3 regions of the Streptomyces sp. NPDC048106 genome follow, and region 1 is predicted to be linked to each of the others. Evidence: riboswitches for the same ligand, from Rfam matches in the RefSeq annotation. Region 1 holds a riboswitch; each other region holds the start of a gene.
The links. Region 1 has a riboswitch for thiamine pyrophosphate ahead of AB0927_RS07195 (thiamine ABC transporter substrate-binding protein). Riboswitches for the same ligand answer to the same signal wherever they lie in the genome.
Positions count from the first base shown of each region.

Region 2: it holds a riboswitch for thiamine pyrophosphate, as region 1 does, so the genes downstream of both, thiO (glycine oxidase ThiO) here and AB0927_RS07195 (thiamine ABC transporter substrate-binding protein) in region 1, are expected to answer to the same signal.
Region 3: it holds a riboswitch for thiamine pyrophosphate, as region 1 does, so the genes downstream of both, thiC (phosphomethylpyrimidine synthase ThiC) here and AB0927_RS07195 (thiamine ABC transporter substrate-binding protein) in region 1, are expected to answer to the same signal.

Region 1 is NZ_JBEZND010000005.1:203,746-213,706, reverse strand. Features, by position in the region: gene AB0927_RS07200 (iron ABC transporter permease) at 1-1,314, opposite strand, end outside; gene AB0927_RS07195 (thiamine ABC transporter substrate-binding protein) at 1,362-2,432, opposite strand; TPP riboswitch at 2,503-2,609, opposite strand; gene rlmN (23S rRNA (adenine(2503)-C(2))-methyltransferase RlmN) at 2,630-3,736, opposite strand; gene AB0927_RS07185 (VOC family protein) at 3,837-4,610, opposite strand; gene AB0927_RS07180 (peptidoglycan-binding domain-containing protein) at 4,688-5,689, opposite strand; gene AB0927_RS07175 (L,D-transpeptidase family protein) at 5,923-6,546, shown strand; gene AB0927_RS07170 (phosphatidate cytidylyltransferase) at 6,652-7,872, opposite strand; gene frr (ribosome recycling factor) at 8,013-8,570, opposite strand; gene pyrH (UMP kinase) at 8,754-9,512, opposite strand; gene tsf (translation elongation factor Ts) at 9,717-9,961, opposite strand, start outside.
Region 2 is NZ_JBEZND010000004.1:84,951-94,911, forward strand. Features, by position in the region: gene pknB (Stk1 family PASTA domain-containing Ser/Thr kinase) at 1-505, opposite strand, end outside; gene AB0927_RS05090 (thiazole synthase) at 646-1,440, opposite strand; gene thiS (sulfur carrier protein ThiS) at 1,444-1,644, opposite strand; gene thiO (glycine oxidase ThiO) at 1,662-2,873, opposite strand; TPP riboswitch at 2,871-2,982, opposite strand; gene AB0927_RS05105 (hypothetical protein) at 3,036-3,386, shown strand; gene AB0927_RS05110 (FAD-dependent oxidoreductase) at 3,419-4,654, shown strand; gene AB0927_RS05115 (Rv2175c family DNA-binding protein) at 4,758-5,123, shown strand; gene thiE (thiamine phosphate synthase) at 5,217-5,864, shown strand; gene metF (methylenetetrahydrofolate reductase [NAD(P)H]) at 6,019-6,942, shown strand; gene AB0927_RS05130 (hypothetical protein) at 6,999-7,898, shown strand; gene AB0927_RS05135 (NAD(P)/FAD-dependent oxidoreductase) at 7,933-9,468, opposite strand; gene AB0927_RS05140 (DUF4126 domain-containing protein) at 9,540-9,961, opposite strand, start outside.
Region 3 is NZ_JBEZND010000006.1:159,850-169,810, reverse strand. Features, by position in the region: gene AB0927_RS08550 (SsgA family sporulation/cell division regulator) at 1-14, shown strand, start outside; gene AB0927_RS08545 (YibE/F family protein) at 160-1,614, opposite strand; TPP riboswitch at 1,686-1,863, shown strand; gene thiC (phosphomethylpyrimidine synthase ThiC) at 1,856-3,658, shown strand; gene AB0927_RS08535 (hypothetical protein) at 3,740-4,735, shown strand; partial or broken gene AB0927_RS08530 (thiamine biosynthesis protein ThiC) at 4,765-4,896, shown strand; gene AB0927_RS08525 (hypothetical protein) at 5,028-5,735, opposite strand; gene AB0927_RS08520 (metallophosphoesterase) at 5,918-6,997, opposite strand; gene AB0927_RS08515 (LacI family DNA-binding transcriptional regulator) at 7,277-8,389, opposite strand; gene hisC (histidinol-phosphate transaminase) at 8,819-9,898, shown strand.

The DNA of each region.
Region 1 (9,961 bases):
GGCCCCGAGCACGGCCGCCGCCTCCCGCAGCCGCACGTCGACCGCGCGCAGCACCGGCAGCATGGTGCGCACGACGAAGGGGGCGCCGACCAGGGCCTGGGCCAGCGGCACCAGGATCCAGGACTGGCGCAGATCCAGCGGCGGTCTGTCGAGGGCGATCAGGAAGCCGAAGCCGACGGTCACGGCGGACACGCCGAGCGGCAGCATCAGCAGCGCGTCGAAGCCCCGTACCAGCCGCCCCGCGTCCCGGCGGGCCAGCGCGGCGGCGGCGAGACCGCCGACCACCACGGCGATCGCGGTGGCGGCGACGGCGTACTGGAGCGAGGTCCACACCGCGTGCACCGGTGCCACCAGGAACGTGCCGCCGTCGGTGCGGGTCAGCGCCCGGTAGTAGCCGAAGCCGGGGGCGTCCAGGGAGCGGCGGACGAGGACGGCGAGCGGCAGCACCACGAGCAGCGCGACGGTGCCGAGGACACCGGCGAGCAGCGCCCGCTGTCCGGCGCCGCGCGGCCGCCGCGCGGTGACCTTGGGGTCGACCAGGCGCAGGGCGCTCTCGCGCCGCCGTACCGTCCAGGCGTGCACGGCGAGGACCGCGCCGACGGCGGCGAACTGGACGAGGGTGAGGACGGCGGCCGTGGACAGGTCGAAGACCTCGGAGGTCTGCCGGTAGATCTCCACTTCGAGGGTGGAGAAGGCGGGGCCGCCGAGGATCTGGACCACGCCGAAGGAGGTGAAGGTGAACAGGAACACCATCAGCGCGGCGGCGGCCACGGCGGGCGCGAGGGCGGGCAGCGTCACCTTCCGCCAGGCGTGGAACGGCGAGGCGCCGAGCATCCGCGCGGCCTCCTCCTGGCGCGGGTCGAGTTGGGACCACAGCCCGCCCACGGTCCGTACGACGACCGCGTAGTTGAAGAAGACGTGCGCGAGCAGGATCGCCCACACCGTGGTGTCGAGGCGTACACCCCACAGTTGGTCGAGCAGTCCGCCGTGGCCGACGAGCGCGAGGAAGGCGCTGCCGGCGACGACGGTGGGGAGCACGAACGGGACCGTGACGACGGCCCGCAGCACCTGTTTGCCGGGGAAGTCGAGACGGGCGAAGACGAACGCGGCGGGCAGCGCGAGCAGCAGGGTGAGCGCGGTGGAGGCGAGCGCCTGCCAGGTGGTGAACCACAGCACGTGCCGGATGTCCGGCTGGGCGACCACGTCCGCGATCCGCCCGAACCGCCAGGCGCCGCCGGTCTTCAGGCCGCGCGCCACGATCGCGGCGACGGGCCAGGCGAAGAACACGGCGAAGAACGCGACGGGCAGGGCCATCAGCCCCAGCCGCGCCGCGCTCCCGCGCGACTCCCGCCCGCGGGCGGTCACTTCAGTACGAGTGACGTCCACGACTTGACCCACTGGTCACGGTCGGCGGCGATCTTCTCGGGGGCCATGGTCTCGGGGTTCGGCGCCGCGGGGCCGTACTTGGTGAAGTCGGCGGGCACCTTGGCGCCCGCGACGACCGGATAGACGTACATGTTCAGCGGCATGTCCTCCTGGAACTCCTTGGAGACCAGGAAGTCGAGGAACGCCTTGGCGCCCTTGGGGTTCTTGGCGTTGCTCAGCAGCCCGGCGAACTCGATCTGCCGGAAGCAGGTGCCGGTCGCCACGCCGGTCGGGGCGGTGGCGGGACGCTTCTTGGCGTAGATGACCTCGGCGGGCGGGGAGGAGGCGTACGACACGACGAGCGGCCGGTCGCCGCCGGCCTTCTTGCCCTCCGAGGAGCCGGAGAACTCCTGGTAGTAGGCCTGCTCCCAGCCGTCGACGACCTTGACGCCGTTGGCCTTGAGCTTCTTCCAGTAGCCCTGCCAGCCCGTGTCCCCGAACTGCGCGGCGCTGCCGAGCAGGAAGCCGAGGCCGGGCGAGGCGGTGGCCGCGTTCTCGGTGACGAGCAGGTTCTTGTACTGCGGCTTGGCGAGGTCGGCGTAGGACTGCGGCGGCGTCAGGTGGTGACTGTCGAAGTACGCCTTGTCGTAGTTGACGCAGATGTCGCCGTAGTCGACGGGCGTGACGCGGTTCTTGTCGTCGAGCCGGAACTGGGCGCCGGTCTTGTCCAGGCCCTTGGCCGTGTACGGCTGGAACAGCCCGTTGTCGAGGGCGCGGGACAGCAGGGTGTTGTCGACGCCGAAGAGGACGTCGCCCTGCGGGTTGTCCTTGGTCAGGATGGCCTTGTTGACGGCCTGTCCGGCGTCGCCGTCCTTGAGGACGCGGACCTTGTACCCGGACCGCTTCTCGAAGTCCGCGAGCACGCTCTTGGAGACGGCCCACGAGTCGTGGCTGACGAGGGTGACGGTCTTGCTGTCCGCCTTGCTGTGGCCCTGTGACGAGCCGCACGCGGACAACGTGACCAGGCCGAGCCCGACCGCCGCGGCCACGAAGGTCTTCTTGTGCACTTGGTTTTCCTCCTGGGGTTGACCAGGAAGAACGCGGCCCTGTCCGGATAATCCGGACAGGGCGCAACAGCTTGAGTAGTGACCGAACTTCCTACCCAGAATGACCTGGGCGAGGTTCAGAGGGTCTGCGGCCCGATGCCGCACTCTCAGCGCTGTGGCGCTCCCCTGTCGGAATATGAAGATGTGATGGGCTCAGATTACCGCTCGGTGGCCGCGAGCTGACCACAGGCTCCGTCGATCTCCTGCCCACGGGTGTCCCGGATCGTCACCGGCACACCGTGCGCGGCGATCGCCTCCACGAAGACCTTCTCGTCCTCGGGCCGCGAGGCCGTCCACTTCGAGCCCGGAGTCGGGTTCAGCGGAATGAGGTTGACGTGCACGGGCCTGCCCTTGAGCATCCGGCCGAGCCGGTCGCCACGCCACGCCTGGTCGTTGATGTCGCGGATGAGCGCGTACTCGATGGACAGCCGGCGCCCGCTCTTCTCGGCGTACTCGAACCCCGCGTCCAGCACCTCGCGCACCTTCCACCGCGTGTTCACGGGGACGAGGGTGTCGCGCAGTTCGTCGTCGGGAGCGTGCAGGGAGATCGCGAGACGGCACTTGAAGCCCTCGTCGGCGAACCGGTGGATGGCCGGCACCAGCCCGACGGTGGAGACGGTGATGCCGCGCTGGGACAGCCCGAGCCCGTCCGGCGCCGGGTCGGTGAGCGCGCGGATGGCGCCGACGACCCGCTTGTAGTTGGCGAGCGGCTCGCCCATGCCCATGAACACGATGTTGGACAACCGCGCGGGCCCGCCCGGCACCTCGCCGTCGCGCAGCGCCCGCATGCCGTCCACGATCTGGTGGACGATCTCCGCGGTGGACAGGTTGCGGTCCAGGCCCGCCTGCCCGGTCGCGCAGAACGGGCAGTTCATCCCGCACCCCGCCTGCGAGCTGATGCACATGGTCACCCGGTCCGGGTACCGCATCAGCACGGACTCCACGAGGGTGCCGTCGAACAGCCGCCACAGCGTCTTGCGGGTGGTGCCCTCGTCGGTCGACAGATGCCGGACGACCGTCATCAGCTCCGGGAACAGCGCCTCGCGCAGCTTCTCCCGGGAGCCGGCCGGGATGTCGGTCCACTGCTGCGGGTCGTGCGCGTACCGCGCGAAGTAGTGCTGCGAAAGCTGCTTGGCACGGAACGGCTTCTCACCGATCCCGGCCACCGCTTCCTTGCGCTCGGCGGGCGAGAGATCGGCGAGATGCCGCGGCGGCTTCTTGGCTCCGCGCGGCGCGACAAAGGTGAGTTCTCCGGGAATGGGCATGGTGCTACCAGTGTCGCAGATCCAAACGGGTGACCCATGGCAGCCGGTGGTGGTGCGCGGTGCGGCCGGGCCGGGGCTCGCGGACCGGCCGGAGCGCGGCTCACATCGGGGTCGGTTTGATCATCGCGAAGGGGGCGCCCTGGGGGTCGGTGACGACCGTCATCCGGCCGGCCATCATGTCGAACGGCGGGGCGAGGACCGTGCCGCCGCGCTTGGCCAGGGCGTCCACGGTGGAGTCCACGTCGTCGACCGCGTAGTAGGCCAGCCAGTGCGCCGGGGTGCCCGGCGGGTCGTCGGCGAGCCGGGCGACGCCGCCGACCGCCCGGCCGCCGACCATCAGCGCCCAGTAGTTCTCCGCGCCCTCCATCGGCTCGATCTCGATGCCGAACGCCTCGCCGTAGAAGCCGGTGGCCGCGGGTACGTCGCTGGTGTGCAGCTCGTTCCAGGTCAGCGCGCCGGCCTCGTTGACCACCTGGGCGCCGTGGAAGTCGCCGGGCTGCCAGACGCCGAAGACGGCGCCCTGCGGGTCGGCGGCGATCAGCATGCGGCCGAGGCTGCCGACGTCCGTCACCGGGACGAGCAGGGTGCCGCCCGCGCCGACGATCGCGTCCTGGGTGGCCTGGGCGTCGGTGCTGGCCAGGTAGCTGGTCCAGACGGTCGGCGCCTCCGGCATCCCGTCGGGCTTCGGGCCGATGCCGGCCACGGCCCTGCCGTGCAGCTCGCAGACCGCGTACCCGCCGAACTCGGCCGGGCCGGCCTGCCCCTGCCAGCCCAGCAGGTCGCGGTAGAAGTCCAGCGCGGCCTGCTGGTCCGACGCCATCAGATCGACCCAGCACGGGGTGCCGGTCGCGTACGGAGTGGTGACTTCGGGCATCTCTCGCTCCCTGTCAGGGGCCACATCAAGGGCCACGCTTCGTCACCATCCTGTCGCCGAACGCCACAAACCGCTCGTCAGGGGCGGGGGTGTGCCGCCGTCAGAGCCAGCCAGGTGGGGCGGTCGGCGATGCCGGTCGGCGGCAGGCCGTGCGCGCGCTGGAAGCCGAGGAGCGACTGGTGGGTGGCCATGGTGAAGCGGCCGGTGATGTCGGCCGGCCAGCCCGCGCGGGCCAGCAGGTCCTGCACCGCCTCCACCTGCGGCCCGACGTCCCCGGGCGCGGTCTCCCTGACCAGCATCGACCAGGTCCGCATCCCGACCAGGGCGTCCGGCTGGAGCCCGCTGTCGCGCTGGAAGCCCCTGACCCGGTCCCTGGTGGCGTCGTCGAAGACGCCGTTGACCGTGATCGGTACCCGGTGCGCCTTCAGCAGCCGCTGCACGGTCCACACCAGGGTGCCGCGGTCACCGGGCCGTACCGTCGGCCAGGCCGCGCGCCGGGCCGTCGTCGCCGGGGCGCCCGCCGCGGGCGCGGCCCGGGGCCGGCCGTCGTCCGGGGGAAACAGCCGGGCGGACGCGCGGCCCAGCCAGAGCAGGACGAGCGCGACGGCGAGGTACACCGCGGGACGCCGGGCGCGCCGGAGCCGCCGTCCGGTGCGCGACGGCCGGATCTCCCGGGCGGCGGTCCGCGGGTCCGGGGCGCCGGCGCGAACGTCCGGGCCGGTACGAGGGTCCGGGCCGGCGGTGCGGGAGTGCGCGGTCTCGCGGCCGTCGCCCGCCGGTGCGCCCCCGGGGTCCGCCGTGCCCCGTGCCAGTTCCAGTGCCCGCTCCAGCTCCTCCTCGGGAGCCTCCAGTGCCGCGTGCAGCATGCGCACCACCTCCACGGGTGCCGTGGAGCGGTGCCCGGGGTTGAGATAGCGCGACAGCGTCGTCTGCGCCACACCGACCCGGCGGGCCAGGGACTCCTGCGCCGGTGGCTTGCCGTCCCGCTCCCGGCCCGCCGCCTCCCACCAGCGCCGCAGCAGTGCCGACAACTGCGCCCCACGGTCCGCGGCCGACTGCTGCCGACGTTGCTCCGCCACCGTTCCTCCACGATTCACTGCCTGCATATGTGCAGGTCAAAGCCGTGCATAGGTGGGTGCATGATGCCGCATCAGGCTGCCTGGGCATGGCCGCCGCAGCCGCCGGAAGCGGTGCCATTCTCTGGTCGTGGCAGCCGCCGCAGCCCGCGTCACCGCCCCGGAACCAGGGTGCGAGCCGCTCGTGAGCGCTCTGCCGCGTCCCCCCGTGAATCCCCCCGAAGGAGTGATCAGCCATGTCCGTCGCATCGTTCGGCCGGGTCCGCAGCGCCCTCGTCGGCGCGGGTGCCCTCACCGTCCTCGCCGCCGGTCTCACCGCCGCCCCCGCCACCGCCGCCGCACCGGCACCGCCCGCGCCGGGCCGCCACGGCAGCGGCGCGGCGCACCACAAGGCCCCGCACGTCGCCCCGAACACCTCGCTGAGGTTCATCCGCAACGCCTCCAACCCGCTGGACTCCCGGCTCCAGGTGCTCCGCGTCGGCAAGGTGCTGGCGTCGTACCGGGCCGGTTCGGGAATGGGACTGGGCCGGCCGGACGACCGGGGCCGGAAGGACTGCGCGGTGGGGGTGGGCTGGCTGCCGAAGGGGACGTACACCGTCGGCCCCCGCACCACCAGGTACCCGGGGGCCAAGGTCCACGGGTACGCCATCCCGCTGAGCGACAAGAAGTGCCCCGACAACCGGACCTGGCGCACCCAGCTCCTCGTCCACAGCAAGATGACGACGAGCGGTGCCAGTCAGTGGAAGGGGCCGGACTCCTACCGGAGCAACGGCTGCGTCAAGCTCAGCCCGGCCGACATCCGCAAGCTCTTCCACGTCCTCGACCGCTACCCGCGCCCGACCCGGCTCACCGTCGTCTGACCGCCGCGGCACCGGCCGGGCGGCAGGCCGTACGACGACGGGCCCCCGCCCTGTTCCCAGGACGGGGGCCCGTGCGGCCGTACGACGGGAGGGCGCCCGGTTTCGTCAGGTGGAGCCGACGAAGAGCACCAGCAGGAGCCAGACCACCGGCGCCGTGGGCAGCAGGGAGTCCAGGCGGTCCATGATGCCGCCGTGCCCCGGGAGCAGCGTGCCCATGTCCTTGATGCCCAGATCACGCTTGATCATGGACTCGCCGAGGTCGCCCAGGGTGGCGCTGGCCGCGACCGCGAGGCCCAGCAGCAGGCCCTGCCACCAGACGCCCCGGTCGATCATGAACTGCATGCACAGCGCGCCCACGACCATCGAGAACAGCACGGCGCCGAACAGGCCCTCACGGGTCTTGCCGGGGCTGATCCGCGGGGCGAGCTTGTGCTTGCCGAAGCGCCAGCCGACGGCATAGGCGCCGGTGTCGCTGACGACGGTGAGCAACAGGAAGGTCAGGACCCGCCAGGGACCGTCGTCCGCGGTGAGCAGCAGGGCGACGAAGGTGGCCAGGAAGGGCACGTAGAACGCCGCGAAGACGCCGGCCGTGACGTCCTTGAGGTAGCCCTCCGGTGGTTCCGTCATCCGCCAGACCAGCACCGCGAGCGCGGTCAGGGCCATGGCGACCCAGGCACCCTCGGCGCCGCGCACGTAGCCGGCGACCACCATCGCCGCACCGCCGACCGCGAGCGGCACGAGCGGCGCCTTGATCTGCCTGCGCTCCTGGAGCCTGCTGGTCAGCTCCCACAGGCCGACGACGACGGCGACCGCGATCACGCCGACGAACACGGCCTTGACGATGAACAGCGACGCGATGATCACCACGCCGAGTCCGACGCCGACGCCTATGGCCGCGCTGAGGTCACGGCCCGCGCTCTTCTTCTGCGGCGCCGGCGGCGGCTGCGGGGCGTCGGGCATGGGCTCCGGATTCTGGCTCTGGCTCGGGCTCGGCTGGGGCGTCCCGTACGGGGGCTGCGGCTGCGCCCCGTAGGGCTGCTGCCCGTACTGCGGCTGCGGCTGCTCGTACGACGGCTGCGCCCCGGCCGGGGACCGCGTCCCGTACGGGTCGTACGGCGCCGGTTCCCCGGGCGGGTGCGGGGCGCCGTAGCCGGGCTGCTGCTCGTACGGCGGCTGCGCCCCGTAGGGGGGCTCCGTGCCGTACTGCGGTGGTATCCCGTGCTGCGGCTGGGGCTCGTCCCGGAACAAGGGTCCGCTCAGCCGAGCGGCCCGCCGGGTGTCGTCCTGGTCTCCGCCATACGCGGGTACGTCGGGCACGATGGGCATGGGGCGCGTGTGCTGCGCCTCGGGCGCATCGTAGGCGGGACCCGCCGGGGCGACCCCGCCCTGGACGGGCCCACCCTCGGTGGGCCCCCAGTAGCCGGTCTGCCCCGCCGGTGGCGGCGCCCCCCAGGAAGAGTCGCTCATCAGACTTCGAGCAGCTCCGCTTCCTTGTGCTTGAGGAGCTCGTCCACCTGGGCGACGTACTTCGCCGTCAGGTCGTCCAGCTCCTTCTCCGCACGGCGGACCTCGTCCTCGCCGGTCTCCTTGTCCTTGACCAGCTTGTCGAGGGCGTCCTTGGCCTTGCGGCGCACGGCGCGGATCGACACCTTCGAGTCCTCGCCCTTGCCCCGGGCCACCTTGATGTACTCGCGGCGGCGCTCCTCGGTCAGCTCGGGGAACGTCACCCGGATGATATTGCCGTCGTTGCTGGGGTTGACGCCCAGGTCGGAGTCGCGGATCGCCTGCTCGATGTTGCGCAGCGCGGTCTTGTCGAACGGCGTGACGACCGCCATCCGCGGCTCCGGCACGGAGAACGAGGCCAGCTGGTTGATCGGCGTCGGGGCACCGTAGTAGTCGGCCACGATCTTGTTGAACATCGCCGGGTGCGCACGGCCGGTGCGGATCGCGGCGAAGTCCTCCTTGGCGACCACGACGGCCTTCTCCATCTTCTCCTCGGCTTCGAGGAGGGTCTCTTCGATCACCACTTGCTCCTGCGTGTCTTGAGTGAGGCCCGGCTGCGGTTCCTCGGTGGTCCGGCGGCCGGCTGCGTCGCGTCTTCTTCCTGCACGGTTCCCGACCGGCAGGACATTGTCCATCCCCCGGCCAAGGTGCGTCCCGTCCGTCCCTCGGACAGGTGTCTTACCCGGGTGACGGGGGTGTGCCGGTCAGTCCCGGCTGCCCTGGTCACCCACCAGCGTGCCGATCTTCTCACCCTTGACCGCACGGGCGATATTGCCCTCCGCGAGAAGCTCGAAGACGAGGATCGGGAGCTTGTTGTCGCGGCACAGCGTGACGGCGGTGGCGTCGGCGACCTTCAGGTCCCGGGTGATGACCTCGCCGTAGCCGAGGGCGTCGAACTTGACGGCGTCGGGGTTGGTCTTGGGGTCGGAGTCGTAGACCCCGTCCACGCCGTTCTTGCCCATGAGCAGCGCCTCGGCGTCGATCTCCAGGGCGCGCTGGGCGGCGGTGGTGTCGGTGGAGAAGTAGGGCATGCCCATACCGGCGCCGAAGATGACCACGCGCCCCTTCTCCAGGTGGCGCACGGCGCGCAGCGGGATGTACGGCTCGGCGACCTGGCCCATGGTGATGGCGGTCTGGACCCGGGACTGGATGCCCTCCTTCTCCAGGAAGTCCTGGAGGGCGAGGCAGTTCATCACCGTGCCGAGCATGCCCATGTAGTCGGAGCGGGCGCGGTCCATGCCGCGCTGCTGGAGTTCGGCGCCGCGGAAGAAGTTCCCGCCGCCGATGACGACCGCGATCTGCGCCCCGTCCCGCACGACGGCCGCGATCTCACGGGCGATCTTGTGCACCACGTCCGGGTCCACGCCCAAGCCCCCGCCGCCGGAGAAGGCCTCTCCGGACAGCTTCAACAGAAACCGGCCGCGTACTTTGCCGTCGTCGCTCTTGTGGGCTTTGTCGGTCATGGGAGATCCCGCCTCTTTCACGTGTTGCACATACGAAGAAGGCCATTGCCGGCGGGGTCGCTTTTCGCTCCCATACTCGGCAATGGCCTCCTCGTCAGATCTGCTGCCGTCCGCCCCACACCCGGGTGTTGCGGTGGTCGCGGACGACTGCTGTCGACCCTATCGGGATTTCTCCGCGGGTCGCGCGTCGATCGCGGTACGGACTCAGATGCCGACCTTGATGCGCGTGAAGCGCTTCAGGGTGACACCGGCCTCGTCCAGCACCTTCTGGACCGACTTCTTGTTGTCCAGCGCGTACGGCTGGCCGAGCAGCGTGGCGTCCTTGAAGAAGCCGTTGACGCGACCCTCGACGATCTTGGCGATCGCGGCCTCGGGCTTGCCCTCGGCGCGGGTGGTCTCCTCGGCGATGCGACGCTCGGACTCGACGACCTCGGCCGGGACGTCGTCCT
Region 2 (9,961 bases), on a different contig from region 1:
CCGTGTCCACCGAGCGGACCAGGCCGAAGTCGGCGACCTTGACCCGGCCGTCGTCGCCTATCAGCACGTTCTCGGGCTTCATGTCCCGGTGCACGAAACCGGCCCGGTGCGCGGCGCCGAGCGCGGCGAGCACCGGCTCCAGGATGTCCAGCGCGGCGCGCGGCCGCAGCGCCCCGCGCTCGCGCAGCACGTCCCGCAGGGTGCACCCGGCGACGTACTCCATCGCCATGTACACATACGACGCGTCGGTGCCCTGGTCGAAGACCTGCACCACGTTGGGGTGGTCGAGCCGCGCGGCGGACTTCGCCTCCCGGATGAACCGCTCCACGAACGCCCCGTCGGCCGCCAGCGCCGGGTGCATCACCTTCAGCGCCAGCACCCGGTCCAGACGCGTGTCCAGTGCCCGGTACACCGTCGCCATCCCACCGGCCGCGATCCGCGCGTCCACGCGGTACCGGCCGTCGAGCACGTGCCCGACGAGGGCGTCCTGAAGGGTCATGTCCACACGCCGAGTCTACGAGCCCGCACCGGCGTCCCGGCCCCGCCGGGAGCCCCCACCGGCCCACTGGAGCGGACCTGTGACGCTTCCCACGCGGGGACGGGATAATTCCGCGGCCGAGAGCAGGCCGGGGAACCGGTATCGGCTCAGAACGCGGGACGCTCGGGGTCGAGCGCGGCCAGCCCCTCCGCGGGAGACGACGCCTGCGCCCAGTACCGGCGGGGGATCCGCCCCGCCACCCGGGCCAGCCGCCCCGCCTGAACCGCGTGCCGCATCGCCGCCGCCATCACCTCCGGCTCCTGCGCCCGCGTCACCGCCGACGCCAGCATCACCCCGGCGCACCCCAGCTCCATCGCCAGCGCCACGTCCGACGCCGTCCCCGCTCCCGCGTCCAGGATCACCGGCACCCCCGCCCGCTCCACGATGAGCTGGAAGTTGTGCGGGTTGCGGATGCCGAGCCCCGACCCGATCGGCGACCCCAGCGGCATCACCGCCGCGCACCCCACGTCCTCCAGCTTCCGCGCGAGCACGGGATCGTCGTTGGTGTACGGCAGCACCGTGAACCCGTCGTCCACCAGCGTCTCCGCCGCCTCCAGCAGCTCCACCGGATCCGGCAGCAGCGTCCGCTCGTCGGCGATGACCTCCAGCTTCACCAGCGAGGTGCCCAGCGCCTCCCGGGCGAGCCGCGCCGTGAGCACGGCCTCCCCGGCGGTGAAACACCCCGCCGTGTTGGGCAGCACCCGGATGCCGAGCTTCGTCAGCACGGACAGCACCGAGCCGTGCACGGACGGATCCACCCGCCGCATCGCGACCGTGGTCAGCTCCGTCCCGGACGCGACCAGCGCCCGCTCCAGCGTCTCCAGGCTGGGCGCGCCGCCCGTCCCCATGATCAACCGCGACCCGAAGGCCGTACCCCCGATGACAAGGCGATCGTCGCTCATCGGTCAGCCCCCCTGCACCGCGGTGAGCACCTCGACGCGGTCGCCCTCGGCGAGCGCCGTCCCCGTCCACAGCGACCGCGGCACGACCGTCTCGTTGACGGCGGCCGCCACCCCGGAAGGTGCCCGCACGAGGGACCGTACGACGGCGTCGAGCACGGTCCCCGGCGCGACCTCGCGGCGCTGCCCGTTGACGGAGATGGTGATGGCGGACGACACGGCGCTCATACGGGCTGCTCCACTCGCTGCGTGCGGAGCGCGCCGAAGCGCTCCGGTGTGAACGGACGGGCTTCCTCGGGCAGCGGGCCACCGGCCAGCAACTGCCCCATCACATCCCCGGTGACCGGCGTGAGCAGCACCCCGTTGCGGTGGTGCCCGGTCGCCAGCAGCAGCCCCTCGATCCCGGACGGCCCGAGCAGCGGCGCGTTGTCGGGGGACCCGGGCCGCAGCCCGGCCCGCGTCTCGGTGAGCGGCAGCTCGGTGATGCCCGGCACCAGCTCGTGCGCGTCGCGCAGCAGCTCGTACACCCCGCCCGCGGTGACCGTGGTGTCCCAGCCCGTCTCCTCGGTGGTGGCGCCGACGACCAGCTCGCCGTTCTCCCGGGGGACGAGGTACACCTGCCCGCCCCGGACCACGGCGCGCACGGTACGGCTGAGGAACGGCGCGTACCGCTCGGGCACCGTCAGCCGCAGCACCTGCCCCTTCACCGGCCGCACCGGCGGCAGCACCGCCTCGGGCACCCCCGCGAGCCGCCCGCTGAGACTGCCGCCCGCGAGCACCACCTGCCCGGCGGCCAGCGCCGTACCGTCCGCGGTGGTGACCCCGGTGGCCCGGTCCCCCACGGTGTCCAGCCGCTCGGCCCACACCCGGTGGAACACCACTCCGGCCCGCTCGCACGCGGTCACCAGCGCCGCGGCCAGCCGGCGCGGATCGATCTGGTGGTCGCCGTCGACCCGCAGCCCCCCGCGCACGCCGGGCGCCAGCATCGGTTCGAGCCGGCGGCACTCCCGCCCCGTCAGCCACTCCGCGTCCAGGCCGCAGCGCCGCTGGAGGGCGTGCAGTTCGCGCAGGTGGGCGCGGTCGTCGGCGTCCAGCGCGACCGCGAGCGTGCCGCAGCGCCGGTAGCCGAGGTCCCGGCCGCTCGCCTCGGTCAGCTCGGCCACGAAGCCGGGGTAGCGGCGCGCCGACTCCAGGTTGAGGGCGAGCAGAGTCTCCTCGCCGTAGTGCAGTTCGGTGACCGCGGCCAGCATCCCCGCCGCGACCTGCGCGGCCCCGCCGCCCGGCGCGGGGTCCACCACCGCCGTGGCGAGCCCGCGGCACGCCGCGCGCCAGGCCGTGACCAGGCCGATGATCCCGCCCCCGATGACGAGGACGTCGGATGTGCGGGACGCGTTCGGCGGGCCCTTGGGTGACGTATCGGACGTACGTGACGGCATGGGCGTCCAGCCCCTCCCTTCGCCGGCATGACCCGGATCAGGTTCGTACGGTCGGAGGCCGCCAGCCTCCCTCTCAGCCCGGTGCGTCCGGGCTCCCGCGAGTGCTTGTACGGTGGCCACCCTAGCCCGCCGCCCTCATCACCCGTAAGGGAGCCCTCGGTCATGCCCCTGTCGCTGGACGGACTCGTCCTCGCCCCCGTCGCCGACCAGTCGGCGGGCCAGGTGGGAACCCGGACCCGCTTCGCCTACCACGAGAAGGACGGCGCGGTCTGGGCCGACTACCAGGGCGGCGACATCGTCCGCGGCCATCTGGTCGGCACCCGCGCGGGGGACCGCCTGGACTTCCGGTACGTGCAGCTGCGCACGGACGGCACCACGGCCTCGGGCCACTGCGTGTCCACGGTCGTGGAGCTGCCCGACGGCCGGGCGCGCCTGGAGGAAAGCTGGGAATGGGAGTCCGGCCCCGGCTCCGGCACGAGCGTCGTGGAACAGGTCACCGCGCCCACCCGATGACCGACTGATCGCCGTCTGTCTATGGTGACCGGGTGAGCGAGCAGACAGCCCGGGAGGGCACGGCAGGGACGCGACGCGTGGTCGTCGTCGGCGCGGGCATGGCCGGGGTGCAGACCGCGGTCGCCCTGCGGGAAGCGGGCTTCGCGGGCCAGGTGACCGTCATCGGCGCCGAACCGCACCAGCCGTACGACCGGCCGCCGCTGTCCAAGGCGGTCCTGCTCGGCAAGGCCGAGGGGTCCGCCTTCGACCTCGACTTCGAGGCGCTCGGCGTCGAACTGCGGCTCGGCTGCGAGGTCGTCGGCGCCCGCCCCGCCGACCACGAACTGGACACCGGGACGGGCCCGGTGCCCTACGACGTCCTGGTGCTGGCCACCGGCGCCGAACCGGTCACCCTGCCCGGCACCGAGGGCGTCCCCGGGGTGCATCTGCTGCGCACCCTGGACGACGCCGAACGGCTGCGGCCCGTGCTCGCCATGCAGCACGACATCGTGGTCGTCGGCGCGGGCTGGATCGGCGCCGAGTTCGCCACGGCCGCCCGGGAGGCGGGCTGCGCGGTGACCGTCGTCGAGGCCGCCGACCGGCCGCTCGCCGGGGTGCTGCCCGCCGAGGTCGCCGCGCCCATGGCCGGCTGGTACGCCGACAGCGGCGCCGAACTGCGCACCGGCGCGCGGGTGGAGCGCGTCGAGCCCGGCGCGGTGGTGCTCGCCGATGGCACGCGGCTGCCCGCGGGCGCGGTCGTGGTCGGCATCGGCGCCCGCCCCGCCACCGGCTGGCTGGCCGGCTCCGGCATCGAACTGGGCTCGTCCGGCGAGGTCGTCACCGACGCCCGGCTGCGCGCCTCCGCGCCCGATGTGTACGCCGTCGGCGACTGCGCCTCCTTCCCCTCGGCCCGCTACGGCGAACGGCTGCTCGTCCACCACTGGGACAACGCCCTCCAGGGCCCGCGCACCGTCGCCGCCGACATCCTCGGCGAGGCCGCCGCCGACTACGACCCGGTGCCGTACTTCTGGTCCGAGCAGTTCGGCCGCTTCGTCCAGTACGCCGGGCACCACGCCGCCGCCGACCGCCTGGTCTGGCGCGGCGACCCCGCGGGCCCGGCCTGGACGGTGTGCTGGCTGCGCGAGGACCGGCTGGTCGCCCTGCTGGCCGTGGGCCGGCCGCGCGACCTGGCCCAGGGCCGGAAGCTGATCGAGGCGGGCCGCGCGATGGACGCGGAGGCGCTGGCGGACCCGGCGAGGCCGCTGAAGGACGCCACGGCCGGCCGGTGAGGGCCGCCGGGGCGCGGGGAATCGCGTGACCGGCGCCCCGAAGGGCCGCGGCCGGACCGTGGCACAGGGCACCACCCCCGGCCGAACGCCTACGCTAGTACCCGTGACCGAGATTGACACGAAGACCGACGCTCTCGTCCCCGCCTGGCTCACCCTCCCCGACATCGCCGAACAGTTCGGCGTCGAGGTGACGCGGGTGCGGCAGCTGGTCAAGGACGGCCAGCTCATCGCCGTACGCCGAGGTGAGAACCGCGCGCTGCACGTCCCCGCCGCCTTCATCGACGGGGACAAGGTCGTCAAGGGCCTGTCCGGCACCCTGACGCTCCTGCGGGACGACGGCTTCACGGACGAAGAGATGATCGAGTGGCTCTTCACCCCCGACCCGACCCTGCCCGGCACCCCCGCGCAGGCCCTCAGCGAGAATCGCGGCACGGAGGTGAAGCGCCGCGCCCAGGCGCTCGCCGTCTGAGCCCGCCCGCCCGAGGAACCGGCGTACGGCGCCCCGCGCGCCGTACGCCACCCGCCGACCCAGCAGACACACCGACCCCGGGGGGACCCACGCATGTCCGACACCGCCCGCGCCGAACTCGCCGACGCCCGTCTGTACCTGTGCACGGACGCGCGCAGGCGCCAGGGCGACCTCGCCGAGTTCCTGGACGCGGTGCTGGCCGGCGGCGTCGACATCGTGCAGCTGCGTGACAAGGGCATGGAGGCCGCCGAGGAGCTGGCGGCCCTGGAGGTCTTCGCCGAGGCATGCGCCCGCCACGGCAGACTCCTCGCGGTCAACGACCGGGCCGACGTCGCCCACGCCGCCGGCGCCGACGTGCTCCACCTCGGCCAGGGCGACCTGCCGGTCCCCGCGGCCCGCGCGATCCTCGGCGACGACGTGCTGATCGGCCGTTCCACCCACACCGAGGACGAGGCCGCCGCGGCCGCCGTCCAGGAGGGCGTGGACTACTTCTGCACCGGGCCCTGCTGGCCCACCCCCACCAAGCCCGGCCGTCCCGCGCCGGGCCTCGGCCTGGTCCGGTACACGGCCGCGCTCGGCACCGAGCGCCCCTGGTTCGCCATCGGCGGCATCGACCTCGGCAACCTCGACGAGGTGCTGGAGGCCGGGGCCCGCCGGGTGGTCGTGGTCCGCGCGCTCACCGAGGCCGACGACCCGGGCGCCGCCGCGGCGGAGTTCGCCGAGCGGCTGCGGCGGTCCTGAGGGCCTGTCGGGGGACCCCTCAGGGACCTGTCGGGGGACCCGTCAGGGGGCCCGTCTCGGGAGTCCGTCCCAAGGGGTGGACGGTAAGTCGACAATTCGGGCAAATTTCCGGGGTTCGGTTGGGGGACCGCCGTCCCCTGGCTAACCTGCCCGTATGGCCCTCGGAACCGCATCCACCAGGACTGATCGCGCACGCACCGTGCGCGACATGCTCGCCGGCGGCAAGACCACGTACTCCTTCGAGTTCTCGGCACCGAAGACCCCCAAGGGCGAGCGGAACCTGTGGAGCGCGCTGCGCAGGGTCGAGGCGGTCGCCCCCGACTTCGTCTCCGTCACCTACGGCGCCGGCGGTTCGACCCGCGCGGGCACCGTCAAGGAGACCCAGCAGATCGTCGCCGACACCACGCTCACCCCGGTCGCCCACCTCACCGCGGTCGACCACTCCGTCGCCGAACTGCGCAACATCATCGGCCAGTACGCGGACGCCGGGATCCGCAACATGCTCGCCGTGCGCGGCGACCCGCCCGGCGACCCCATGGGCGACTGGGTGCCGCACCCCCGGGGCCTGACCTACGCGGCCGACCTGGTGCGCCTCATCAAGGAGTCGGGCGACTTCTGCGTGGGCGTCGCCGCCTTCCCGGAGATGCACCCCCGCTCCTCGGACTGGGACACCGACGTCGCCCACTTCGTGGACAAGTGCCGCGCGGGCGCCGACTACGCCATCACCCAGATGTTCTTCCAGCCGGATTCCTATCTGCGGCTGCGCGACCGGGTGGTGGACGCGGGCTGTGACACCCCGGTCATCCCGGAGATCCTGCCGGTCACGAGCGTGCGGATGCTGGAACGGCTGCCCAAGCTCAGCAACGCACAGTTCCCGGACGTCCTCAAAGAGCGGATCCTCGCAGCGAAGGACGATCCGGCGGCGGTACGCTCCATCGGTATCGACTTCGCCACGGAGTTCTGTGCGCGACTGCTGTCCGAAGGCGTGCCCGGACTGCACTTCATCACGCTCAACAGTTCCACGGCGACCCTGGAGATCTACGAGAACCTGGGCCTGCACCACCCCCCGCAGGCCTAGACCTGCCGCACCGTGTTGCGACACACTGCGTAACGGCCACTGGGAGAGGGGCGTACATGGGCTGGACGGTCCTCTACATCGCATTCGGCGGCGTCGCGCTGTGGTTGCTCGGCGAGGTGCTGCTCCAGTACAAGGCGCGGCTGCGCTGGCGGCTGCTCGCCTTCGCCGGCTTCCTCGGCGTGGTGCTCGGCGTCATGATGCCGTCCGTCCTCGTGATCGGGGCGGGCGCGATCGCCTTCGCGATCGGCCAGACCCTCGTCACCCTGTCCTTCCGCCGCGGCTTCGCGGCCGGCTGGGCGGTCCGCCGCCCCGACGCCGAGGCCGTCGAGTCCGGCGGCAGCAAGCGCCGTCGCGGCCGCTCCGACCACCCCGCCCCGGCGGACGCCCCCGCCCCCACCGCCGACGACCCGGCCCCCGGCCAGGACGCGTACGGCCAGGGCGGCGCCTTCCCGGCCGCGGACGCCTACGACGAGTACGACCGCGACGACGTCTTCTCGCCCGCGCGCCAGCAGGCCGCCGATGCCGTCTACGAGCCGCAGCCCCTGCCCGACGACACCGGCAACTACGGCGTCTACGGCGACACCGCCGCCCACGCCGCCCCCCAGCCGGGCCAGTCCTACGACTACTCCGGCTACGGACAGCAGCAGGGCTACGGCTACGACGCCGCCCCCCAGCAGGGCTACGCCAACTACTCCGACCCCTACATCGGCAGCCAGCCCTACCCCGGCACCGGCTACGACCCCGGCTACGGCCAGCAGTACGGCCAGCAGCCCTACCCCCAGGACCCGTACGCCACCGGCGGCTACGGCGAGACCCCGGCCGGCGGGGTGTGGGTGCCGCAGCAGCGCACCGTCGAGGACCACGGCGGCGAACTCCCGCAGGAGCAGCCGTATCCCTACCAGGGCCACGGCCAGCAGCAGCCGGGCACCGGGTACGACGAGCAGTACCGCTACTGAGATCCGGGCACCCGCCCGGCTCAGGCCCCCGGGGTCACTGCGAGCCCCGGAAGCCCGGACCTTCCACGATCAGCCCCGACACCAGCGCGCCCGACATGCCCGCGTGCGGCAGCCCGCCGCCCGGGTGGGCCCAGCCGCCGACGGCGAACAGGCCCGGTACCTCCGTGGCGTTGCCCGGGTGCAGCGCGCCTTGCGGGGCGGCCAGCGCGGGCGGCGGGACCGCGCCCCCCGTGGCACCGGTCTCCCGCGCGGTGTCCAAGGGGGTGCGCACCTCGCGCCACAGGATCCGCTCCCGCAGTCCGGGCACCGCGCGCTCGGCGGCGGTGACCATGCGCTCGGCGAACGCGTCGGCGACCCCCGGCGCGCCCCAGTCGTACCGCGTCGCCGCCGGGACCGTCGCCGTCAGGACCATCGACTCGTGCGCGTCGTCGGGGCGCAGCGCCGGATCGTCGGGCCGGTCGACCCGGACCGTCGGCAGCCCCGGCGGGCTGCCGTGCCGGAACAGCTCCAACTCGCCCTCGGCGTCGGCCGAGTGCACCACCGTGCGGTGCGCGGCGCCGGGCTCGCGGGCGCCGCGCAGGGCCAGGCAGACCACCATCCGCCCCGGGAACCGGTCCTCGGGCTCCGGAGCGACCGCCCCCGGCCCGTACGGCGCCTCCTCGGTCAGGCCGGCCAGCCGCCAGGGCCGCGCCCCGACCACGAAGTCCGCCTCGACCACGCTCCCCGTCCCGGAGCCGGCGGCCGGGGAGGCGCCCCCGCCCAGCTCGACCCCCGCCGCCCGGCCGTCCTCGTACAGGACCCGGGTGACCTCGGCGCCGAAGACGAACTCGACCCGCCGGGCAAGGCACCGCTCGTACACCGCGCGCGCCAACTCCCGTATCCCGCCGCGCACATACCAGGTGCCGAAGGCGTGCTCCATGTACGGCAGCACGGCCGCGCTCGCCGGGGCGGTGGCCGGGTCGACGCCGTAGGCCAGCGCATGTCCGGCGAGCAGCGCGGCCAGCCGGGGGTCGCGCAGTTCCCAGGCGCCGATCTCGGCCAGGGTGGCCGCCCGCCGGGTGCGCAGCAGCCGCTTGTGCGGGACCGCCGGGTACGGCTCCTTCTCCGTCAGCACCCGCCAGTCGGACCACAGCGGCTCCTCCAGCAGCGGCCGGCGGGTGCGGTCCCAGGCCTCGCGGGAGCGCACCAGGAAGTCGCCCCAGCGCGCGCCCGCGCCGCCGCCCAGCGCCTCGTCCAGAGCCGCGACGACCCCGGCGCGCGAGGCGTTCGGCAGGGCCACCTCGGTGCCGTCCGCGAAGAGGTGCCGCGAGGACGGGTCGACCTGCACCAGCTCGACGCGGTCCTCCAGCGGCTCCTTGCCGGTCTTGACGAACAGGTCGCGGTAGACGGCGGGCAGCGTCAGCAGCCCCGGGCCGGTGTCGAAGCCGAACCCGTCCCGCTCGAAGCGGCGCACGCCGCCGCCGTACGTGTCCGTGCGCTCGTACACCACCACCCGGTGGCCCGCGACGGCCAGCCGGGCGGCGGCCGCCATCGCGCCCATTCCGGCGCCCATCACCGCGATCCGTGCCATGTCCGCGACTCTAGCGACCACCGCCGGCCATCCGGCCGCCGGGCGGGTCCGGGCAGCTCAGAACCCTCGCCTCAGAACCCCCGCACGGCCAGCCGGCGCTCCTGCTTGCGCTGGGCGCGGCGGCGCCGGAAGCGGCGGATGCGGGAGATCAGGAAGAACAGCGCGGCCAGCCCCGTGGCCAGCAGCACCGCGACGACGACCGCCGCCGCCTCCGGATGGAAGACGGCGAAGGAGACCACCGCGCCGACGCCCAGGTCCTCGCCGATGCTCAGCGCGATGTTGCTGAACGGCTCCGGCGAGGCGTTGACCGCCATCCGCGTCCCGGCCTTGACCGAGTGACTGGCCAGCGCCGTCGCACCGCCGATCACCGCGGCCGCCACCTCCGAGTAGGAGCCGCTGTGCCCGGCGAGCAGCGCGCCCACCCAGGCGCCCGCGGCGGGCCGGATCACGGTGTGCACGGAGTCCCATACGGAGTCGACGTAGGGCACCTTGT
Region 3 (9,961 bases), on a different contig from region 1:
AGAGCGCGGGTTGAGACGCCGCGCGACGCGACTGGACGCTCCGCCCGGTGGTACGGAGCCATGCAGTAACGCTTCTGCGTCTGCACGGCCTTCTGCACAGGCTTCCGCGCGAAGTGGCGGGCGGGCGGTGCCCGGCTTGCCGCCGGGACCCGCCCCGTCTCATCGCTTCCGGCGCCGCCCCCGCCCGCTCCGGGCCGGCAGGGTCTGGGTGCCGGTGGGAGTCTCCGGGGCCGGGGCGCTCCGGTCGGCCGCCACCACCAGGGCGGCGAGCGCGGTGGTGACCGGGACCGAGGCGACCAGTCCGATGGATCCCACCAGGGTGCGCACGATCTCCTCGGCCACCAGCTCGCTGTTGGCCACCGCCCCCACGCTGCTCTGCGCGATGGAGAACAGCAGCAGCAACGGCAGCGCGGCACCGGCATAGGCGAGCACCAGGGTGTTGACGACGGACGCGATGTGGTCGCGGCCGATGCGGATGGCCGCCCGGTACAGCCCGCGCGGGCCCATCGAAGGATTGGCCTCGTGTAGTTCCCACACGGCCGAGGTCTGGGTCACCGTCACATCGTCCAGGACGCCCAGCGAGCCGATGATGACGCCGGCCAGCAGCAGACCGCTCATGTCGATTTTCGGATAGAGCCCGTGGATCAGACCGGTGCTGTCGTCGGTGTTGCCGGTCAGGGCGGCCCAGCCGATGAACACCGAGCCGAGCAGCCCGATCAGGGTCAGCGAGATCAGCGTCCCGAGCACGGCCACCGAGGTACGGGCCGACAGGCCGTGACACATGTACAGGGCGATCAGCATGATGGCGCTCGACCCGATCACCGCCACGAGCAGCGGGTTGGAGCCCTGGAGGATCGCGGGCAGGATGAACTGGTTCAGCACCAGGAAACTCACCGCCAGCGCCACGAGGGCCATCACCCCGCGCATCCGGCCCACCACCACGACCGCGAGCGCGAAGATGCCCGCGAGCAGCGCCATGGGGAACTTACGGTTCACATCGGCGACCGAGTACTGGAGGTCCTTCGGAGCGGTGGGTTCATAGGCGGCGACGACCTGCTCGCTCTGGTGCAACTGCCGGGGCTGGTCGGGCTGCACGATCTCGGTGAACGTACGGCCCTTGTCCTTGCCGGTGTCGATCCGGATGGTCGCCTTCTTGCAGGTGCCGCCGGGCTGTCGGCCGGTTGAGCTGTCCCCGGGGGTGCCACCGGCCGGGGTCCCGCCGGAGGCGTTCACCGAGGCGCAGCTCACCTCGGCCACATGGGTGACGGTGGCCTGTTGGGTCTGCCGGTCGAAGCCGACGCCGCTGTGCTTGTGCGAGGGGGCGCCACCGGGCCAGAGCACCATCAGGCCGACCACGACCGCCGCGGTGAACGGGACGAGGATCGCCGCGATCACCTTGCGCAGATGCCGGGAGACGGGCGCGGCGGGCCCATGGCTGTGGCTGTGCCCATGCCCGCTCCCGGCGCTGTGGCCATGCCCATGCCCATGCCCGTGTGCCTGGGTCTGGGCGGGGGCGTGACCGTGGTCGGGACGGTGGTCCTGGCTCGGGGGCTCCGAGCCGTCGTGCCGGTGCGGGCCGGGCGGCTGGTACGGGTGCTGGTCCATCCGGGTCATCGCCAGATCATCGCAAGAACCGGGAGGGCCCACTGTTCATCGCCTCATCGATGACGCTAGCGTGGAGGCACCTTTGCACACGCGGGAGCTCGGAGCACCGGGCTGAGAGGGCGCTGACCTCCGTAGGCGCGATGTTTCACGTGGAACATGCCATGTTCCCCGGGAGACCTCGGACGACGGAAGCCGCTGCGTCGACCGCCGAACCTGTTACCGGGTAATGCCGGCGTAGGGAGTAGGTCTCATGACCAACAAGGACGCAAGCACGCCTGCCTCCGCCCAGGACGACACGTCCTCGGAGGCCGGGAAGTCCATCGGCTGGCACAAGGCGTACGTCGAGGGCTCGCGCCCCGACCTGCGCGTGCCGGTCCGTCAGGTGCATCTCACCAACGGGCAGTCGGTCACGCTGTACGACACGTCGGGCCCGTACACCGATCCGCTCGTCGACACCAACGTCCGCCGGGGACTGACGCCGCTGCGGGAGAACTGGATCATCGCCCGCGGGGACACGGAGGAGTACGCGGGCCGTCCCGTCCGTCCCGAGGACGACGGGATCAAGCACACCTCGCCGCGCGGCGGGCTGCGGAACCTGGACGCGGTCTTCCCCGGCCGTCCGCGCCAGCCGCGGCGGGGCCGCGACGGGCAGGCGGTGACGCAGCTCGCGTATGCGCGCCGGGGCGAGATCACGCCGGAGATGGAGTTCGTGGCCCTCAGGGAGAACGTCTCCCCCGAGGTGGTGCGCGACGAGATCGCCGCGGGCCGGGCGGTGCTGCCGGTCAACGTCAACCACCCGGAGATCGAGCCGATGATCATCGGCAAGCGGTTCCTGGTGAAGGTGAACGCCAACATCGGCAACTCCGCGGTGACGTCGTCCATCGAGGAGGAGGTCGAGAAGATGACCTGGGCGACCCGCTGGGGCGCCGACACGGTCATGGACCTCTCCACCGGCCGCAACATCCACACCACCCGCGAGTGGGTGCTCCGTAACTCCCCCGTCCCGATCGGCACGGTGCCGCTGTACCAGGCGCTGGAGAAGGTCGACGGCAAGGCCGAGGAACTGACCTGGGAGATCTACAAGGACACCGTTATCGAACAAGCCGAGCAGGGCGTGGACTACATGACCGTCCACGCGGGCGTGCGGCTGCCGTTCGTACCGCTCACGGCCAACCGCAAGACCGGCATCGTCTCGCGCGGCGGCTCCATCATGGCCGCGTGGTGCCTGGCGCACCACAAGGACTCGTTCCTCTACGAGAACTTCGAGGAACTGTGCGAGATCCTCGCCGCCTACGACGTCACGTACTCGCTGGGCGACGGACTGCGGCCCGGCTCCATCGCGGATGCCAACGACGAGGCCCAGTTCGCCGAACTGCGGACGCTCGGGGAACTCGGCAGGATCGCCAGGCGGATGAACGTACAGACGATGATCGAGGGCCCCGGGCACGTCCCGATGCACAAGATCAAGGAGAACATCGATCTCCAGCAGGAGATCTGCGACGAGGCTCCGTTCTATACGCTCGGCCCGCTGACCACGGACATCGCGCCGGCATACGACCACATCACCTCCGGCATCGGCGCCGCGATGATCGCCTGGTGGGGTACGGCGATGCTCTGCTACGTCACCCCGAAGGAGCACCTGGGCCTGCCCAACCGGGATGACGTCAAGACCGGTGTCATCACCTACAAGATCGCTGCCCACGCCGCCGACCTCGCCAAGGGGCATCCGGGCGCTCAGGAGTGGGACGACGCCCTCTCGGACGCCCGTTTCGAGTTCCGCTGGGAGGACCAGTTCAATCTGGCCCTCGACCCGGACACGGCCCGCGACTTCCACGACGAGACCCTCCCGGCCGAACCCGCCAAGACGGCCCACTTCTGCTCCATGTGCGGCCCGAAGTTCTGCAGCATGAAGATTAGTCAAAGCATCACAGAGCGATTCGGTGGTGCGGCGGCTGAGGGAGCGTCGTCTGAGGAAATCGCTGAGGGGATGCTCCAGAAGTCGAAGGAGTTCGCCGAGGCGGGGAATCGGGTGTACCTGCCGATCGCCGACTGAACCATCTAGATTGGCGCTGCTCCTTGGGTCCGACGCCTCGGGAGCAGCGCCATCGATGGTCGGCGGTCAGGGGGGCGGGTGATGGATCCCGTGATGTTGCAGGCGGCTTCGGTGCCGGTCCAGTCACTTGTCTGGCAGGGCGATGACCTGGTTGATCTGGTGGGAGGACGCGCCTGGAACACCGCCGGCGTGGAGCGTCGGATCTTCACCGACCGCGGTCCTGCGTTCGACAGAAGTGTTGTCTCTCCCTCCGGCCGTTACAGCGTCGTCTACGCCGAGCGCGGGACGAATGCCCTACTGCTGGAAGGAGCGCGTGTTGTGCGGGAGCTCACGCGCAGCACTTACCACGCCGATGACTTCGACTATCCCGTGGCGCTGGGGACGCTGCGGGACGGTCGGGAGATCCTGGTTCACTGCCCGGACGAGTATGCCGTCCTCCAGGTCGAGGACGTTGAATCGGGACAGCGACTCACTGCGGGTACACGTCAGGCCAAAGATGTGTTTCATTCCCGGTTGTCGGTGAGCCGCGACGCCAGGCATCTGCTGGTGGCCGGCTGGGTGTGGCATCCGTATGGAGTCGTGGCAGTGTTCGACCTGGACAGTGCGCTGAAAGATCCGGCCAACCTGGACGGGCCAGGGGCCTTGCCCATGGAACCGGGACTGGATGCCGAAGTGGTGTCGGCTTGCTGGCTCGACAACGATCGCCTGGCTGTGGCCACCGGCGACGAAGTCCTTGATGACGAGGAAGTGCCGACTCTGGGCCCTCAGCACCTCGGCGTGTGGTCCCTCTCCCAGCGCAGGTGGTTGCACCTGAACCGCGCCGATTACAAGATCGGCACCCTGATCGCCGAGGGCGGCCGAGTCGTCTCCTTGCACGGGCACCCCAGACTGATCGACGTCACCACCGGTTCGGTACTGGCGGAGTGGCCCGAGCTGGACGTATCGAGGCGATGCGGGGCTTACGGAGTCACCCATGTTCCTACCCCGGTTGCGGCCTTGCACCCGGACGGTACTCGCCTGGCAGTCGCTCAGGCAGAGGGCATCGCGCTCGTCGCACTACCCGATCTCACCGCGTGACCAAGGGGTGATCCGGCTCGAACTTGTCCAGCATGAAGATCTCCCAGGGCATCCGCCGCGAACACGGCGGTAACCGGGCCGAGATCGAGGAGGGCATGGCCCAGAAGTCGGAGGAGTTCGCCGAGGCGGGGAACCGGGTGTACCTGCCGATCGCGGACTGATGCGTGGCGGAGCGGTGTTCATGGCCGGCGGCCCCGGGCACCGCTCCCTCGCAGGCCGGACCCGCCGTACCGGAGCCGGTTGACGGCGGCTCGTGGGACGGCGGGCGCGGGCCGTGTCGTGACGGCGGGGGTCAGTCCGGCTGGTGTTCCGGGCCGCCGTGGTCGGAGCCGGTGTAGTGGGAGTGGTCGGCGAGCGCCTCCTTGAGGAAGGGCAGGATGCCGCGTTCCAGGAGGGCGGTTTCCCACGCCGCTCTGGCTCTGGCGACCTCCTCGGTGGCGGCGTCGCGGGCCCGGGACTCGGGGGAGGCGCCGTTGCGCAGGGCGGTGACGAGCAGGCCGACGGCGGCGACGAGGAGCGCGGCCACGGTCAGGGCCCCGAACACCCATCCCGCGGTGAGCATCGTGCCCGCGATGGGCTGTCGGGGGTCCAGGGATCTCAGGATGTACCCGATGAGCAGGAATATCGCCGCCGCGGTGGCGGAGAGGAGCGGCGCCAGGACGGCGACGACCGCGACCGCGCCCGCGCCGTGCGGGGCGGCGAGCTCCGCCGCGGCCGGACCGGGCTCGGCGGGGGCGGAGCCGGCCGCCCCCGAGGCCTGCTCCGGGTGGCGCAGTTCGTCGCGGATCCGCACATAGCGCTGGTATTCGGCGGCCGCGGCCACCGTGATGAGTGCGGACGCGGCGATGGCCATGGTGCGCAGTTGTGCGGGGCTGAGCCGCCGTCCGACGGCGGCCAGTTCCGGTCGGTGTGGTGCGGAGCGCAGAACCTCGTCGAGGAGCCGCTCGAACTCCCGGCGGTCCTCGCTCCGCAGGTGCTGCGGAAGGCTGTTCATGTGCATCCCCCGATGCTCCGTAGGGCTTGGGGCTCGCACACCGGCGAGCCGTCGGGCAGAAACGGAGGGGAGCCTGCTACGGATAAGCCGATGGTAGAGCCGTGGCGGCGCGCGGTGACAGGGGATTGCCGGAAATTGCGTCCCGGCCTGCGTGTACTGCGGTGGGGCGGGACCCGCCCCGGGAACGGTCAGTGTTCCAGCGGGAGTTGCCTCACCAGCAGCTTTCCGGCCATGGTCACTCCGCCGTCCATGGCGATGGCGAGTCCGTCGGCGTAGACGTGCGGCCCCTCGACCACCGGGCCGCCGCTCTCCTCGCCGTCCTCGGAGCCCACCTCGCCCAGGAGGTAGGGGATGGGGCTGTGGCCGTGCACGATCCGGGTGCCGCCGTAGGCGTCCAGCAGGGCGCGCACGGCGTCGGCGCCGCCTTCATCGCGGAAGGAGAAGCGCTTGGTGAACTTGCGGAACAGATCCCAGCACTCGTTCGCGTCATTGCGGGTGAGCTTCTCGTGGACCGTGTCGTTGACGGCCTCGATCGAGTCGCCGTAGTCGAGGTAGGCGGTCGTGTCGGAGTGCACCAGCAGATAGCCGTCGACCTCCTCCAGCGCGTCGAGACGGGACATCCACTGCAGATGGTGGTCCTGGAGACGGTCCATGTCGGTCTTCTGGCCGCCGTTGAGCAGCCAGGCCGCCTGGAAAGTGGCGGTGCCCGCACCCGAGTTGACCGGAGTGTCGCCGAACCGCTTGGCACCGAGCAGCAGCAGCTCGTGGTTGCCCATGAGGGCCTTGCAGTAGCCGCCGGCCGCGGCCGCCTCGGCGGACAGCCGCATCACCAGGTCGATGACGCCGATGCCGTCCGGACCGCGGTCGGTGAAGTCGCCGAGGAACCACAGCCGCGTGGTGCCGGCGCACCACTGGCCCGCGTCGTCGATCAGCCCCTGCTCCCGCAGGGCGGCCATCAGTTCGTCGAGGTAGCCGTGCACGTCGCCGACGACGTAGAGCGGGCCGGGACCGGCCGCGGGCTGGGGAGCCGGGGCGGCGGGGGCCGGATCGGCGGCGACCTGGAGCGTGTCGCCACGGTGGACGACGGGCAGGTCGCGCTCGGTGGGCGTGTACCCCTCGGGGTACGACTCCTCGGCGGGCGGCGCGGTCTCGTCCTGCGAGGCATGGGAGACGTACGGACCGGACTCGTGGACGTACGCGGGCACCCGGAAGTCGCGCAGCGTCGCCGTCCGCTCCACCTCGGGTCCCTGACCGGCCCCCTGAGTCATCAGACCCCTCCACCATCGCGCCGCATCTGCACCGCTTCGGACTGCCTGGTCGCAGCGGTCCGCGGTGTCGTGGGCCCATCATAGGAATGCGCGTCGCGCCATGTGATGACCCAGGGGTGGTGAATCGGAACAAGACTCCGCTTCACCGCGGCTTTCGCCCCGTTTGGGCAGGTGTTCGCCGACGGCCGGGGACCGCCGGGCCTGTGTGGCCCGCGCGGCGGCCCGGCCGAACGGTCGTCCCCGCCCCCTCCGCGCGGTCCCTCCTACGTGTCGGCCCCTCTACGTGTCGTCCGGGGACCGGGGCGGGCTGACCGTGGTGCGCGGGGGCCGCCGCTGGGATGAGGTGCGCACGATCAGCTCGGTCGGTATGACCTGCTCCACCGGCTGCTCCGACTCCACTCCCTCGATGGCATCGATGAGCAGTTGGACGACGGCCGTGCCGATGCGGCGCGGCTTGAGGGAGAGCGTGGTGACGGGCGGCTCGGTGCTGGCGTACACGGTGGACTCGCTGCAGCACACCAGCAGCAGATCGTCCGGGACGCGCAGTCCGTAGCGGCGGGCGGCGGCGAGCAGGTCGGTGCCGTTGGGGTCGAACAGCCCGTAGACGGCGTCGGGCCGGTCGGGGCGGGCGAGCAGCCGGTCGGCGGCGACGGCGCCCGCGCACGGGTCGTGCGCCGGGTAGGCCTCGTAGACCGGGTCCTGGCCGACCCGCTCGCACCAGTGCAGGTAGGCCGTGGTCGACAGATGGGTGTACGTGTCGGTCGAGGTGCCCGTGAGCAGGCCGATGCGACGGGCGCCGGCGGCGGCGAGATGGTCGAGGATGCCGAGGACGGCGGCCTCGTGGTCGTTGTCCACCCAGGCGGTGACCGGGAGCGCGCCGGCCGGGCGGCCGTCGGAGACGACGGGCAGGCCCTGGCGGACGAGTTCGCTGACCACCGGGTCCTGGTCGGAGGGGTCGATGACGACGGTGCCGTCGAGGGCGACGTTGGACCACACGTCGTGGCGGGAGGTCGCGGGCAGGATGACCAGGGCGTAGCCCCGGGCCAGCGCGGCCGAGGTGGCGGCCCGCGCCATCTCGGCGAAGTACGCGAACTCCGTGAAGGTGAAAGGTTCATCCCCGTACGTGGTCACGGTCAGGCCGATCAGCCCCGACTTGCCGGTACGGAGGGTGCGGGCGGCGGCCGAGGGACGGTACCCCAGCCGGTCGGCGACCTCGCGGACATGGCGCCGGGTGGCGTCCGGGAGCCGGCCCTTGCCGTTGAGGGCGTCGGAGACGGTCGTGATGGAGACTCCGGCGGCGGCGGCCACGTCCCTGATGCCCGCCCGGCCCGGCCGACTGCCTCGACGGGAGGTTTCCGCGCGGCTCACCTGGTGCTTCCCTGCTGCTGTCATGGCGAGCCGATAGTAGGGCTCAGGCGGTGGGGTAGTGCGGACGCATATGCACTCGTTGACAGGCACGTTTCTGCATGGCGGTGATGGGCGAACTGCCTTGGAATCACAGGCAGTTGGGCGCTTTCCTGGCAGGACATGGCCTAACGGCGCGTATGAGCCTGCCAATGGTCCGATGTTTCGAAGAGGTCTCAACTCACCTGCACGGGTGAAGCGCGCTACGGCGCGAGCCACCGGCGCATAGATATATGTACGGCGCGCCCCCCGAAAGATCCGCCTTCAGGGAGCGATGCCCGGCGATGCCCGTGTTGCGGCGGTGGTCCACGAGGTTTGCCCACGGCCAGTACTCACCACAGCCGAATCCTCATATGGTGAGCAGTATTGGAAGCCGGTGGCGTCGACGGTCCACCGGTGGTCGCGAGGAGGACTGTGGTGAGCGAGACGAGCCCCAAGCTGCGCGCCGAGCTGGAGGGTATCCCCACCTACAAGCCGGGCAAGCCGGCCGCGTCCGAGGGACCGGTCGCCTACAAGCTGTCCTCGAACGAGAACCCGTACCCGCCGCTGCCCGGTGTGCTGGAGAGTGTGACCGCGGCCGCCGCCTCCTTCAACCGCTACCCCGACATGGCGTGTGCGGCCCTGACGGAGGAGCTGGCGGAGCGCTTCGGGGTGCCGGCCGCCCACGTGGCCACCGGCACGGGCTCGGTGGGCGTTGCCCAGCAGCTGATCCAGGCCACCAGCGGGCCCGGCGACGAGGTGATCTATGCCTGGCGGTCCTTCGAGGCGTACCCGATCATCACGCAGATCAACGGCGCCCGGTCGGTGCAGGTGCCCCTGACGCCGGGCGATGTGCACGACCTGGACGCGATGGCGGAGGCGATCACCGACCGGACGCGGCTGATCTTCGTCTGCAACCCGAACAACCCGACCGGCACGGTGGTGCGGCGGGCCGAGCTGGAGCGCTTCCTGGACCGGGTGCCCAAGGACGTCCTGGTGGTGCTGGACGAGGCCTACCGGGAGTTCATCCGCGACCCCGAGGTGCCCGACGGCGTCGAGCTGTACCGGGAGCGGCCCAACGTCTGCGTCCTGCGGACCTTCTCCAAGGCGTACGGCCTCGCCGGGCTGCGGGTCGGTTTCGCGATCGCCCATGAGCCGGTGGCCGCCGCGCTGCGCAAGACGGCGGTGCCGTTCGGTGTGAGCCAGCTGGCACAGGAGGCGGCGATCGCCTCGCTGCGGGCCGAGGACGAGCTGCTGGGCCGGGTCGGCTCGCTCGTGTGCGAGCGCAACCGCGTGGTCGACGCGCTGCGCGCGCAGGGCTGGACGGTGCCGGAGACGCAGGCCAACTTCGTGTGGATGCGGCTCGGAGAGCGTACGGCGGCGTTCGCGCAGGCCTGTGAGGAACACGGTGTCGTGGTCCGGCCGTTCGCGGGCGAGGGCGCCCGGGTCACGGTCGGCGAGGCCGAGGCCAACGACATCTTCCTGAAGGTGGCGGAGGCCTTCCACAAGGAGCTGTAATTCGGCTCACGAAGCGGCTGTAATCCGGCTCACGCCGGAGAGATCACGGGCGTCCGGCTCTGC